One region of the Metabacillus herbersteinensis genome, then DNA from elsewhere that is predicted to be linked to it. Evidence: predicted binding sites of a transcription regulator. Region 1 holds the regulator's gene; the other holds the start of a gene.
The links. The regulator LexA, encoded in region 1, represses DNA repair genes until DNA is damaged. The targets are predictions, from matches to a motif close to CGAACATATGTTCG.
Positions count from the first base shown of each region.

Region 2: the regulator LexA is predicted to act here: its motif matches at 1,372-1,385, upstream of ACFFIX_RS06735 (YolD-like family protein).

Region 1 is NZ_JBHLVO010000004.1:278,936-286,382, reverse strand. It holds gene tkt (transketolase) at 1-391, opposite strand, end outside; gene ACFFIX_RS08255 (DUF896 domain-containing protein) at 584-814, opposite strand; gene ACFFIX_RS08250 (YneB family resolvase-like protein) at 875-1,546, opposite strand; gene yneA (cell division suppressor protein YneA) at 1,552-1,860, opposite strand; gene lexA (transcriptional repressor LexA) at 2,016-2,639, shown strand; gene ACFFIX_RS08235 (magnesium transporter CorA family protein) at 2,788-4,212, shown strand; gene ACFFIX_RS08230 (cold-shock protein) at 4,661-4,861, opposite strand; gene glnA (type I glutamate--ammonia ligase) at 5,108-6,442, opposite strand; gene ACFFIX_RS08220 (MerR family transcriptional regulator) at 6,496-6,900, opposite strand; gene ACFFIX_RS08215 (methionine gamma-lyase family protein) at 7,023-7,447, opposite strand, start outside.
Region 2 is NZ_JBHLVO010000003.1:321,862-329,308, forward strand. It holds gene ACFFIX_RS06725 (peptidoglycan-binding protein) at 1-516, shown strand, start outside; gene ACFFIX_RS06730 (hypothetical protein) at 597-788, opposite strand; gene ACFFIX_RS06735 (YolD-like family protein) at 972-1,304, opposite strand; gene ACFFIX_RS06740 (hypothetical protein) at 1,414-1,635, shown strand; gene ACFFIX_RS06745 (ATP-binding protein) at 1,790-2,686, shown strand; gene ACFFIX_RS06750 (STAS-like domain-containing protein) at 2,680-2,985, shown strand; gene ACFFIX_RS06755 (helix-turn-helix transcriptional regulator) at 2,992-3,210, opposite strand; gene ACFFIX_RS06760 (FtsK/SpoIIIE domain-containing protein) at 3,515-4,792, shown strand; gene ACFFIX_RS06765 (replication-relaxation family protein) at 4,821-5,318, shown strand; gene ACFFIX_RS06770 (hypothetical protein) at 5,330-5,770, shown strand; tRNA gene ACFFIX_RS06775 (tRNA-Ala) at 5,879-5,951, opposite strand; gene ACFFIX_RS06780 (DinB family protein) at 6,284-6,775, opposite strand; gene ACFFIX_RS06785 (AMP-binding protein) at 6,846-7,447, opposite strand, start outside.

The DNA.
Region 1 (7,447 bases):
CCATCGCCATACCTACTGCCATAGCAACTCCTTGTCCAAGTGGACCTGTTGTAGCATCTACACCCGGTGTATGGCCGTATTCAGGATGTCCTGGAGTTATACTTCCCCATTGTCTAAATGACTTTAAATCATCCATTGACACATCATAACCAGATAAATGAAGCATACTGTATAAAAGCATAGAACCGTGTCCTGCAGATAAAACGAAACGATCTCGGTTAAACCAGTTTGGGTTTTCCGGGTTTTGATTCATATATTTTGTCCATAAAGTGTATGCCATTGGCGCTGCACCCATTGGCATTCCTGGATGTCCTGAATTTGCTTTTTCAATTGCATCAATTGATAAAGTACGTATTGTTGCTAATGAGAGTGATTCAATCGTATGTTCCATAAATAAATCATCCTTTCAGTTCATAACTGCTTCCTACTTTTTAATAATAGCGATACATCGAACAATGCACAACTATTTCCTATTGAAAAAAACCCATTTAATAGAAATGAAATTCAAGCACATCCCTTATGGGCCCTGGTACCAATAGTATGTACAAAAAAAGGAATACATCAAAAAGACGTATCCCTATTGTTAATGTAAATTTCGTTTCTTTTCATCTTTCAACTTCTGCGGTGTCACATCATTTCCTTTTGGATCAATTACAGTAACACCTTTAATCGTATTCTGCATGGATTTACGAAAAACTTGTAAATATTGTTGTCGAAGATCTTGTTGTTCATTCTGTTCAGCTTCAGTTAAACCAGTTTCTTTTGATTTACGAGATAACTCATTTATACGATCAAACTTTTCTTTAGGCAACATATGATGGTACTCCTTTCCTTAATACATTGCCATGTTACTAAAATCACTTTAAAAATACAACTATTCCGTTTCGTCTTCGTTTGATAGTCTGTATTCTTTGTACCTTCTATGAACGGTTGCTTTTGATACATGATAGCCAAAGCCACGAAGAGTTGCAGCTATTTCTGAAAAAGTTAATTTGTTTTGCCTTAATCGAATAATCTCAGAAATTGGAACCTCTATCCGTTCTTTTCCAGTTCCTAAATGCTGATTTTGAATATTTTTATGTGGTTTGTATCCCTTTTCGACAGCACGTCTCATTCCTCTTTTAATTTTCATATTATGTATTTTTCGTTGATATTCTTCTACTATACTAACAATTTCTAAAACCATTGAATCGGCCTCTGAAAGCTCCATTTTTCCCTGGTGGGTAATCGTATAGATCTTAACATTTTCTTTGAGTATGAAGTGAATAATTGCTACACGCGCATTACCTCTGCCTAGCCTAGTTTCATCTTGAACTAGAACAAAGTCTACCGTTTTCTCTTTGATTATATCTAACAATTGAAAGATCCCTTCGCGCTCTATCTCGTATCCGCTTGCTTGCTCAGAAATAATATCAGCAATCGAAAGGTTATAATCTTGGGCCAGCTTTAAGAGTTCTTCTTTCTGTCTCTCTAAGGAAGTCTCCTGAGATTCTTTTTTTGTGCTAACTCGACAATATATAACAGCTGTTAATTTTTTATTACTCATGATGCTTATTCATCGCTCGCTAAGTTATTAAAAAACTGTTTTTTATCAATTGGAACGAACACAACTTCACCTGGTTTAATAACTGAAGTGGCTAAATTATTTTTATCTTGGATCCATTTTACAAATTCTTGTTTAGGGATTGAAGCATGCTCTTCATATTTTTCTGCGATGCTCCACAAACTCTCCCCCTCTTCAATTTCAACTTGATGAAAGTTTTCAAGTGTGTCTTCCTTCCCGGTATATGTAATCGCAAATGCAAATACTATGATTACTACAAAAAATGATAGTATATAAGACAATGATTCTCTTTTCATTAATTTCACCTCATACAGAATGTTTGTTCGTAACTTATAAGATCAGTATAATACGAACGATTGTTCTAGTCAACTGTTTTATTCGAACTTATGTTTGTATATTGAGGAAAATCATGCTATAATCTACATAAATTACTTGAAACCGAGGTGTGCAAATGATAAAACTATCAAAAAGACAGCAAGATATATTAAACTTCATTAAAGATGAGGTTCAGAAAAAAGGATATCCACCTTCCGTTCGTGAAATAGGGGAAGCGGTCGGCCTTGCTTCTAGCTCTACTGTTCATGGTCACCTTGCTAGACTTGAAAGTAAAGGACTTATTCGCCGCGACCCTACTAAACCAAGAGCAATTGAGATTCTAGAAGACGATCAATTGAGTCATATTCCAAAAAGCAAGGTTATAAACGTACCTATAATCGGAAAGGTAACAGCTGGTTTACCTATTACTGCAATTGAAAACGTGGAGGAATATTTTCCTCTTCCTGAAAGCTTTGCAAGTGCCGATGAACAAATCTTTATGCTTGAAATCATGGGAGAAAGTATGATTGAAGCTGGTATATTAGATGGAGACATGGTTATTGTAAGGCAGCAACAGACTGCAAATAATGGGGATATAGTTGTTGCAATGACAGAAGATGATGAAGCGACAGTAAAAAGATTCTTTAAAGAGCGCGATTTTATTCGACTACAACCTGAAAACTCAACAATGGAGCCAATAATTCTTCGTAATGTTTCAATCTTAGGGAAAGTTGTCGGCGTTTATCGTTCTATACATTAATAGTTGCTTGTCATTCACATGGCAAGCTTTTTTTGTATAAATTTTTTCTTAGTCACTCACCCTTTCTAGAAAAAAATGCTTTCTAAGTTTGAATGCATGACTAACGGGTATAACTCTTAATAACTATTTTCTAAAAAGAGGGAAAACTATGGAAGATAATCAATCTACTTTAATAAGAGGTGTTTGTCAGTTTGTTTTTCCTATTTCATTAATAGGGTTCAATCATGAAGAACTATCATTTAATTTAGAAAAAGAGGGATTTAAGTTCTTTTCGTTGAAAAATAGTGACCATGAGTCAGAATTTTACGGAACAAGAACAAATGTTCCACATAGCGATAATGAGCATTATTTCCTTCCGTATATTGAAAATATACTTTTTCAAGACTCATTTCATGCATTTTCTCTAAATAGATTTTCTAAAATGATATCTAATCAGTGTACATTAATCACGCCCGTACATACGATTCCATTTTCTATCCTTTCTATTGATTTGATAATTTGTCCTTTTAACATTGGCTTGATTACAGTCCGTACTGAACTACCAGCTAACATTCCATATCTTGTTGCCTTAGATTTTATGAATCACTTTCGAGTATTAGCGCCTAAAATAACTGATCAAAAAGGGACAATTCTTACTTATAATGAAAAAACGTTTAGTGAAATGAAGAAATTCATATTAGATGAGCTTTGCCCTGGTATCATTCCTTATTTAAACGACGATGAGCGAAATACAACCAACGGAAGTCTTCCTTACTTCGTCGATGAACGTATGTTCGTGTCAGGGTATTTATTACAGCCGAATTCTACTACGATTGATGAATACCAATTATTTAAGGTTTCTCATCTAAATTCTTATGATGACAGCGGAAATGAATACATTTCTGCTAGTAATCCAGATTATATTAGTGAGCATATAAAAAATCATTCATATGATCGCTGGGCCCCTAATACATATTACGTGACAAGTGATCACACATTCACTTGTGTGTCAAAAGATGAAAAGAACTCTAAACAGTTGCTAAATAATATGTATGGACCTCACTATTACAATTTACTTTTACATTTATTTTATAAAATTGTTTTACTCAAGCTCTCTTATGATTATTCAAAACTTGACATCGATCGGAAAGAGCAAAAAATCGAAGACTTAATTCGATCGATTACAAATTTTTCAGCAAAGTTTATTTTCTTTGAAATAAGTAGCAGAACAGAAGGTCAAGAAATTTCCAATTGTTTAAAGCAAACGTTTAAAATTGAACCTCTTTTTGATGAAGTTAAAAATACATTAAATAGGTTATATCAAAATCAAGAGAGGCTCATTGATAAGCGAAAAAACCAGTTGTTACTTATCTTAACGATTTACACAGTGATATCAGGTATTTACGGAATGAATTTAGTGGTTGAAGATTGGAAGGGAAATATCGATTGGAGTAAGTTACTACAGTACTCTGTATTTGAATACATTTCTCTATTCATTGCGATCAGCGGTATTACAGTTGGTTTCCTTTTAGGATTAATTGCACTTTATAAAATGGCGAAAGAGTATTACTTTAAAGAGAAAAAAAATAATTAGTTCCAGTTTCAATAAGGAAATCATCGGAATTTGTTTTATGATGAGTTCAACCATTTTTTACCTGTACTATAATTATCTCCCTACTCGATCTTTAGTGGGGATTTTTTATTTTGTCAAGGGTCACTCTAAGTAACAAATAAGGCTCTTATTACATCGACTAAATCGGAAAAGAAAGTAAAAAAAGCGCAAACGCCTTGGTCAGCCTTAGACATAGCATAAGGCGATTCAAGGGTAGGCGGCGTTCTTTGCCTTCAATTTAGAATTGACTTAATGACCCTGATAGGCAGTCAAAAGCGCGACGTCAATCGCCATGACTGCACTAGCATGTCCTGTGCGTCAGGGCTAGGCGCTGGAGCTGGACTTCCGAAACGCTTACTGTGTCTTAGAATTATATAAATTCTGACAGTAAAAAAAGGACTCAGAATTGAGTCCTTTTCCTTTTGTTTAATTAAGCTTTGTTAACGTTAACTGCTTGAAGTCCACGTTGTCCTTGCTCAGTGTCAAAAGTTACTTTTTGACCTTCGTCTAAAGATTTAAAGCCTTCGCCTTGGATAGCTGAGAAATGTACGAATACATCTTCTCCTCCTTCGATTTCGATAAAGCCGAATCCTTTTTCTGCGTTAAACCATTTTACTGTACCTTGTTGCATAGTATTTCCTCCTGTGTGGTTAAAACCACGATTTATTACTATCCTTGCTCTACAGATATCAAAGGCGAAAAGTTTAAACACTTGTTCTTTCCTCACATACCTAACAAAAATAATTCTTATTAAACATAACAGATATTCTAAAAATAAGCAAATTATTTCAGTAAATAAATTAAAAAAAGTGGTGGGGAATTTTACTTCCCACCACAATTTAAGAGGTTTTTCAGGTATAGGCTTTTAAATCAAGCCTTAAAAAGTTGATAAATACTGCTCTCTTTCCCATGGGTGAACTTGAGTACGGAACATATCCCATTCTATTTCTTTTGCTTCAATAAAGTGTTCAAATAAATGTTCACCCAATGCGTTTACGATTACTTGATCCGTTTTTAAGTTATCTAGTGCATGAGCCAGTGTTGATGGTAAGTCGACGATTCCACTCTCTACACGCTCTTCTTTAGACATTACATAGATATTTCGGTCAATTGGCTTTGGAGCTTCTAATTGATTTTTAATGCCGTCTAGTCCTGCTGCGAGAAGAACCGCCATAGCTAGGTAAGGATTTGCTGCTGGGTCTACACTTCGAACTTCTACACGTGTGCTGATTCCACGAGATGCAGGGATACGAATGAGTGGACTTCTATTTTGAGCTGACCAAGCTACGTAACATGGAGCCTCATAACCTGGAACAAGACGTTTGTATGAATTAACAGTTGGGTTAGTTACAGCTGTGAAATTCGGTGCGTGCTTAATAATACCCGCGATGAATTGTCTAGCTGTTTCACTTAATTCTAAATTACTGTTTGTGTCATAAAATGCATTTTCACCATTACGGAATAATGAAAGGTTCATGTGCATACCAGATCCATTAACACCGAACAAAGGTTTTGGCATGAACGTCGCGTGTAATCCATGTTTACGAGCAATTGTTTTTACTACTAATTTAAACGTTTGAATATCATCACATGCTCTCATTGCGCCAGCATATTTAAAATCAATTTCGTGTTGCCCTGGAGCTACCTCATGGTGAGAAGCTTCAACCTCAAAGCCCATTTCTTCTAATTCTAAAACGATATCACGTCGGCAGTTTTCACCTAAGTCTGTTGGAGCTAAGTCAAAATATCCACCTTTGTCATTTAACTCTAACGTAGGCTCGCCGTTTTGATCTAATTTAAACAAGAAGAATTCAGGTTCTGGTCCAAGGTTAAAATCTGTAAACCCTAGTTCCTCCATCTCACTTAAAAGACGTCGTAAGTTGTTACGAGGATCCCCTTCAAATGGAGTTCCATCTGGGTTGTAGATGTCACAAATAAAACGAGCTACCATTCCTTTTTCTGCAGTCCATGGGAAAATTACAAAGGTATCAATATCGGGAAATAAGTACATATCAGACTCTTCAATTCGTACAAATCCTTCAATTGAAGATCCGTCAAACATCATTTTGTTATCAAGAGCTTTTCCAAGTTGACTAACAGGTATTTCAACGTTCTTAATTGTTCCTAAGATATCCGTGAACTGTAAACGAATATACTTTACGTTATTTTCTTTAACTAAACTAAGAATGTCTTCTCGTGTGTACTTTGCCATTTGTAAAATCTCCTCCAGAAAATGATTATATTTTTTAAAAGTATTGCTAACAATTAGTGGAAAAACCTAGACATATCTCCTTGCCTTAATGTTGGCTTTTGAAATTTACCAGCCTGAATTAGCTCAGATTTAAGTAGTTTCCTCAGCTCACCATCAGTTAAATCGGGCTTTTCAACCTTTTTAGGTTGCTCAGGATTTGGATAGGTTGCTGATGCTTCTTTTCGTGCGAATATTTGCTTTATTCCGGCTAAATTGACACCTTGTTCAATAAAGCTTCTAATTTCTAAAAGTATATCCACATCATTAAACGAAAAAAGTCTTCTATTTCCTTCAGTTCTTGCAGGGAACACGAGCTCATTTTCTTCGTAATAGCGGATTTGTCTAGCAGAGAGTTCAGTAAGCTGCATGACAATCCCCATAGGAAATAAGGGCATTGAGCGTCGAATATTGTCACTCATGTTATTCCCTCCTTTGTTTAACATACTCTTATTATATTCAATGTAACATTATGTGTCAATACATGTTAGAAAATATAACATTGTTTTAATAAAATTAAATTGAAAGGTTTGTCCACATCTTTCTATATCTTAATCAAGCCTTTTGATAACAGATGATCTATTGCTAAACAAATTGCTATTTTCACATGTGAATACGTTAGTCCACCTTGAACATACGCAACATAGGGAGCTCTAATTGGTCCATCAGCTGTTAATTCAATACTTGCACCTTGAATAAACGTTCCTGCAGCCATTATGACATCATCCTCATATCCAGGCATGTAACTTGGATAAGGAGTGACATGAGAGTTAATAGGTGAAGCAAATTGGATGGCCTGACAGAATGCAATCATACTTGTAGGATTATCAAATTGAACAGATTGAATTAAGTCTGTTCTCGTACTATCCCAGCTAGGATTCGTATTCATTCCTAGTTTTTCAAGGATGGAAGCAGTAAATACAGCTCCTTTTAGCGCTTGACCTACAACGTGTGGAGCTAGGAAAAAAC
Region 2 (7,447 bases), on a different contig from region 1:
GATTTAATAAAATCTAATCCTGGTGTTGATCCTACTGAATTGAAAATTGGACAGAAGATTATTTTTGGAAAAATAAGTACTCCTAAACCAGTTAGTAAACCCCAATCATCTTCAATTAATCAAAGTGGAAACAGTAACATTAAAGCTTTTCAAACATGGTTGAATACAAATTATAGGACCGATCTTGTTGTCGATGGTGTTAATGGTCCAAAAACCAAGACAGCTGCAATTAAAGCTTTGCAGACTGAGTCGAATAAACAATTTAACTCTAAATTAGTCGTGGATGGTAAATGGGGGCCAAAAACACAATCTGCTATCCATACAGTCAGAAAAGGTGCAACAGGGAACATCACACGAATTATCCAAGGTATGTTGTATTGCCTAGGCTATGATCCAAAAGGTTTTGATGGAGAATTTGGTAATGGAAGCTATGAGGCTGTAAGAGATCTTCAAGATGATAAGCACCTAAATATCGATGGATTAGTCGGTAAAGCTACCTGGTCAAAGATGTTTTAAAGTACCTTAAAATTCAACTCTCTAGTATGCTTTATTCACAAATTTAGAGCCCTTCTCATTGCGAGAGGGGCTATTTTTTATTAGTTAACAATCCTATAGTCTTTAAAAAAGCTATATTTATCAGTAATTCCTTTATAAGTGCCCTCGTCTAGAATAACTTTTGGGTGAAAATTTGAACATTCCTTGTGATTCAAAGTGTTCATTAAACTCATAACAATGTTATCGGATCCTACAAACCGTTTACCACATTCAGGACATCTAATTGTTCTCATTTTTAAGCTCCTCCTCAGTATTAAATTCAACTAAAGGATAGAACAAATAACAAATTTGGTAAAATTGACAAAAATGAATTTTAACTCATAAAAAGCTCTAATAAGGGTGTTATTTAGGATAGTTAAGGTGGTTATCAGTCACTTTTCAGCTTTAAAATACGATTTTAACTATTTTTTTAACTTTTATTCGTTTATATCTACTTTAAGTAAATCATTGAATTTAATATAGAATTTATCTCCATGTAGATCGACTAGTCGAAGTTCCTTTTTCAGATCATCAATGTAATGAACACGGCCAACATAAAGCTTCATATCACCGTTCTCGAAATAAGTGAAAACAAGCTCATTGTTATATTCCATCGCTTCCAGAATGGTGGTATTGATATCCTCTAATTGCTGCTCATCAAGTGTTGGTTTATCTACCTTGTCAAATTCAATAAACTCATTCCGAAGCATCTTAACATGCTCTGGCAACATAATCGCTGTCCACTTCTTTGTTCCTCTGTCTCTAAGCATATAAATCATCCTTTTTAATTATCATATCCTTATTATACGAAAATATGTTCTGTTTTACAGTATAAAAAGAATATACGTTCGTGTATAATGATATTAAGGAGCTGATAAAATGAACGGTTTATTACTTACATCAAAAGAAGAACAAATGCCAATTGAAATTATGTACATGTCAAATAAAGGTGAGATTTCACATCGTAAGGTCATAGTAAAAGGCATTCAAGAAGATACCATTCGTGGATATTGTTTGACCAGACGTCAAACAAGGTTATTTAAGCGATCTAACATTTTGTCTGCTGCAAGAGTAAGAATAGGTTATAAAACAGCATTATAAGAGTAATAAATAACTACTCCAAATGAAGGACTAAAATATCATTTTTCCGAATAGAGACAATTAATTTTTACCTTTTAAAAACAAAAAATGGATATAATATGGTTTGTTTATGGTAATATATTATCATTGTAGTTTAATTTTGGAGTGATGTTGCTTGTTGGAAGTTCGTATACCTTCGGTGTTTACAAGGGAAACAATGTATTTATTATTAGAGGCAGTTATTGATAGAGATCTACATCCAAAGGATAATGAGATAAAATTCAAATTTCGTGGATTGAATTTTATTGAACCCGCAGGAGTTACCATATTAAGCAATATCTTTGAATGGCTAAGGAAGAGGGGAGTAAAAGTTATTTTGAACTACCCTAGAGAGGTAAGTAATGATAAGAAGAACCCTCTTAAATACTTGGACGATTCAATGTTTTTCATGAGATACATGAAAAGGACATTAACTGACTCTGCAGAGATCAGAGAAACAACAATTCCCCTTGAATTAATTGCTTACAGTGATAGTTATCAATGGTTAGATCGAGACTTCATACCTTGGTTGTCAAGGCAGTTAAATGTAACAAAACAATCTCTTGCTGATATTAAGATGTGTTTTGGTGAAATTTTCAATAATACAGAAGATCACGCCCAAGAAAATATTGGTTGTATTTTTGCGCAACACTATCCAAAGTCATGTGAAGTGAAAATTGCAGTATCTGATTTTGGAATTGGTATTCCAAATAATATTAGGAAGATTGATCCGTTTTTGAAAGATGACTCGGCTCTTGAGAGAGCAATACAAGAGGGAATCACCTCTAGAACATCACCAAGAAACTTAGGTGCAGGTTTGCATACTTTGATTAAAAATGTTGTTGGTGATATAAGAGGGTCTGTTCATATTCATTCGAACTATGGTATATTAAATTGTACATATGGTAACAATGGGATTAAGACAGAATCCGCAATGAAAAATAGTTTTTATCCTGGAACTTTTATAGAATTTGTTCTTAGAACTGATAATATTCCAAATATTGATGATGATGAGGAGGAGTTCGATTGGTAATCAAAATTGTTGATCACGTTGGACGATGTTACTCCAATCAAGATGGCCTGATAGTCAAAATGATTTTATTAAAGCATCTGAATTCAAATAAACTTGTAATTCTTTCATTTGAAGGCATTGACGGTGTAACTTCGTCATTTGTGAATACTGCTCTTATTGAATTGTTGGAAGATTTTGATTTTGATAAAATCAAGCAAAATTTAAAGTTTACTAATACAAATAGACAGATTAACGAAATGATTAAAAATCGTTTTAAATTTGAAATTAATCGAAAAAAAAACTTGGTTAATTGTAGTTAAAAACCCTCATTCTGAGGGTTTTTTTATGTCCTCATCAATTAAATGCCCCCACAATTCCTCAACTGTTTTGTTTAATACCCTTGAAAGCTTTAATGCCACACGTAATGAAGGCTCACTTTCTCCAGAAATAATCTTAGATAATGTCCCGGGTGCAATCTTCGCTTTTTTTGCAACCCAACCCTTTCGGTAACCTTCTTCTTCAATAACTCGACCAACCTTTGTCATTTTTATCACCTAATGAATGTTTTCATCATACAGATCAAATTTCCTGCATGTCCTAGAAAAATAATTTATCTTGGACAGGCAAGAAAACTATATACGTAATCATATACATTATCATCGACGCAGAAAGCTACCAAGACAAGGACGTGAAAGTGTGCGTTTTAGCAGGGCGTTTAAAAGTTCGTGCGACGAACGTGAAAGCGAACTGATCAATTCCAATAGTATCAATGGTTCAACTATCATTATTAAAATTCGTTTTCGGTGCAACTATTACTACGTAATATCAAGAAATGAGGTGGCGTGAATGTTGTTTGAAATTGGATCAACAATCATCATGAGCGGTGTTGCTGGTTATGCTTACTTAAAAACGAATGGATCACCTTCAAATGATGCAGGCAAAATACAAAAGATTTTCGCTAACTCAGGATGGAATGGAAGGAACGGTGAGACAATCCGACTTCAGAGAAAGGATAAATTTAAGGGTGGTGTTGAATATGTGTACCAGATCCCTTTAGGTTTTGACCGCAAAAAGATTGAAGCAGATAAACACATATTAGAGGACGGTTTAAATATTCGGCATAAGCATTTAGAGGTTGATCTCTATGACCTACTAAAGATTAAGTTTGACAAAACGGTATTAAAACAAATAAAAAAGATACTTACAAACAAAAAGATTAAGAGAAAAGAAATCGAACTTGATTTTGATGGGATGCTGAGAATTAAAGTTTATAACGAGTGTATGCAGGATCAACATGACTGGGATGAAAGTTATTTAAAGAAAGGTACATGGTCCGTTTCTATTGGGCAAACTCGTCAAGGGGTTGTCAGGCATGACTTTGACGAACATAAACACTTAATCATTGCTGGTGCTACAGGATATGGTAAAAGTGCTATTTTAAAACTGATTGTTGTTTCTCTTGTATTACAACAATTAGATAACGTTAATCTACATTTAATTGATTTAAAGGGGGGATCTGCTTTTCAAAGATTTAAAGATTTAAAGCAAATAAAGAATTTTACTCGAGATCCATCAGAAGCAAAAGACATTCTGGAAGCTATTCAAAAGGATATGAACAAGGCTTATACAGACATAGTTGATCAAGGTTTTGAGGACATAAAAGAATCAGGAAGAAAAGAACGTCATTTCATCATTATTGATGAAGCAGCAGACATTGCAGGAGATTCTTCATGTATGGATGTTGTTACAGATATAGCCAGAAGGGGAAGGGGTGCTGGTTTTTACCTGATCTACGCAACACAATATCCTTCTAGTCAATCGATCCCACAACAGACTAAGAGAAATATCCCTTCACGTTTATGCTTTGTTTTAGATGATGCCACAGCTTCCAATACTGCATTAGGTCAAACAGGAGCAGAGGAACTTCCATTAATACCAGGTAGAGGGATTTATAAAAACGTTAAAAGTCAGGTCGTTCAAACACCTTACATCAACAATAAAGAGATAAAAAAGCGCATTGAACCTCACATTGTCATTAGACCTAGAAAAGAAGAGGAGGGTGACAAAGTTGAACCTAGACAGGGAGAAAAGGGAGGAAGCAATACTTTTGAGTTTGAAGAAGTGTGACTATCTAACAAGTGAACAAATAAAAAAGATGCACGACCTGGGGCAAGTTCGCAATGTTCAAAAGGTGTTACAACGAATGGGTGAATGTGTATCTTCATTTATTAACGAAAGAAAAAACATTTACTATCTAAACAAAGAAGGTCGTGAAAGGATTGGTGCAACCAAGGTAAGAAAAAAATCACTAATGATTACCCATTTTTTAATGAGAAACGATTTATACATTTTTCTTGGAAAACCGTTTTCTTGGAAAAATGAAGTTAAGATAAAGATCCCAAAAACTAAGGTTTCAATTGTAGCTGATGCAATATTCAATATAGATAAGGAACATGACTATTTTATTGAAGTGGATTACAAGCAATCCATGCACAAGAATGATTCAAAAATTAAAAGATATAGACAACTACATGAATATAATCCTAATTTTATGTTAATTTGGGTCACAACTACGCATTTCAGAAAGGTGAGGCTGCAAAGTCTTTGCGAAGATCTAAATGTTCAAGTTTACCTTTGGGATGACATCAAATAGGAGGGGTCAACATGGCGAAAGTACAAAGTATGTCAATCAGTGAGTTTATGTCTGGTGAGTATAAGGTGAAAAAGAAGAAGGATAGAAGACTATTGAAGGCAGCTGCTACATCTGTATTGCCCTTTGCGTTGTTTCCTTCATTAGCTTCTGCACATGAAAATGTAATCCCTGTATCAGGAGCACCAGAAGCAATTCCGGCAGGTGCAACAGAATGGATGAGTGAGAAGGCACTCGAAACGCTGGCACATGCCATGGACCCACTTGTTGATCTTATGGTTGCATTAAGTTTTCCTATAGCTTCTGTGATAATCATAGGTGGTTGTTTCTTCTTTATGCTTGGAAAATCTGAGAGAGCTTGGAGTACAATTCAGAATGCTGGCCTAGGATATGTACTTATTCAAATTATGCCACTGCTGTTAAATGTTCTAAAAGAGGTTGGAGGTGCAGTTTAGAGCAAAAAAAAAGAATTCGTCAACAATTCGTCAACAAATCCAAAATTTAAAGATATTTAATTATTGAAACACGTTACAAAACCCTTGGTAAATAAGGATTTCAAGGTATGGAGACTAGGAGGATCGAACTCCTGACCTTTTGGCTGCCAGCCAAACGCTCTCCCAGCTGAGCTAAGCCCCCATTCTCGGACAACTAAATTATAAATCGCTCTCACACTTAAGTCAATACATTATTGGAGTGAAATCAATGAGAATTGCTTAAAATTTATTTTTTCCTTTAACATGTGCCTCTAATAGCTTATCGATCTTTTCCTCTAGCCGATCTAACTGCTTCTTCCTACCAACCACAGTAACAATAATCCAAACAATGGCTCCAATAAACCCTATCAAGAATAAATAGCCAATAATTGAAAAATAATATCGCCCATGTTTACATTATTTATCTCCATGTCACCACTTCCTCACCTGGTTGCAATATTTCATGAAGCAAAAGAGAGGGAAAGAACCCTCTCTTTACAAAATTGCTTCTTTAATTTCTCTTAACTGATATAAATGACGTCTTTCGTGATAGCCAATAAATTCAATCCATTGCTGTGTAGATAAATCGCCTACAAAAGGGTGTTTCATTGCTTTGTTTTTTAGGTTCGTATCTTCCGGCAGTGTCTCCAAGAAGTTAAGCAAATCACGTCTCGACTCTTCTAAAAGAGTAATTGCTTTTAGCTTGTCTACAGGTTCATTTGTCGGTGCAATGTTTTCAGGAGCTGTAACCTTTCTAGAGCGATCGACGATGATCTCTAGTGGTTTATCAGTTACTTCGCATTCTTTTCCCTTTGTAAGTATGTATTTAACAGATTGGGTAACAACTCTTTCTGTGCGCTGAAGGTGGTCGAGCACCTGACCGATGCTCCATTTTTCTTCATTTTCTCTTTCATTAATACTCTCCTGTGGAATGTCGCTGATTTCATTTAATACTTCTTCACGTATGCTCTGTAGTGCAGCAATCATAATTCATTCCTCCTCTACATCCTTGTTAGCAAAAAAAGATCATAGTTGTCTTTTCAGAACGGAACAGTTACTATCTAGTAATCTCGCTTACTAAATTTTGCGCTTGTTCTCGTAATTTATATTTTTGTATTTTTCCTGATGCTGTCATTGGGAACTCATCAACGAAGAAAATGTACTCAGGAGTTTTATAAAACGCTAATTGTCCTTTGCAATGAGCTCGAATCGTTTCTGCAGTTATTGATGTTCCTTCTTTCACTTTAATACAGGCAGCGACTTTTTCACCGTATTTTTCATCTGGAATTCCGATAACTTGAACATCTAATACGCTCTCATGGCTATATAAAAATTCTTCAACTTCACGGGGGTAAATATTTTCTCCACCGCGAATAATCATATCCTTTAAACGTCCGGTAATTTTTACATATCCTGCTTCATCCATTGTTGCTAAGTCGCCTGTATGAAGCCAGCCTTCCTCATCAATTGCTTCTTTTGTTGCCTCGGGCATGTTGTAATAGCCTTTCATGACAAGATAACCTCTAGTACACAATTCTCCTTGCTCATTGGTTGCAGCCTCTTCACCAGTAAGTGGATTTAAAATTTTTACTTCAACGTGAGGATGGGCCTTTCCGACTGTTTCGACTTTTCTTTCAACCGAGTCGCTAACAGTGGTTT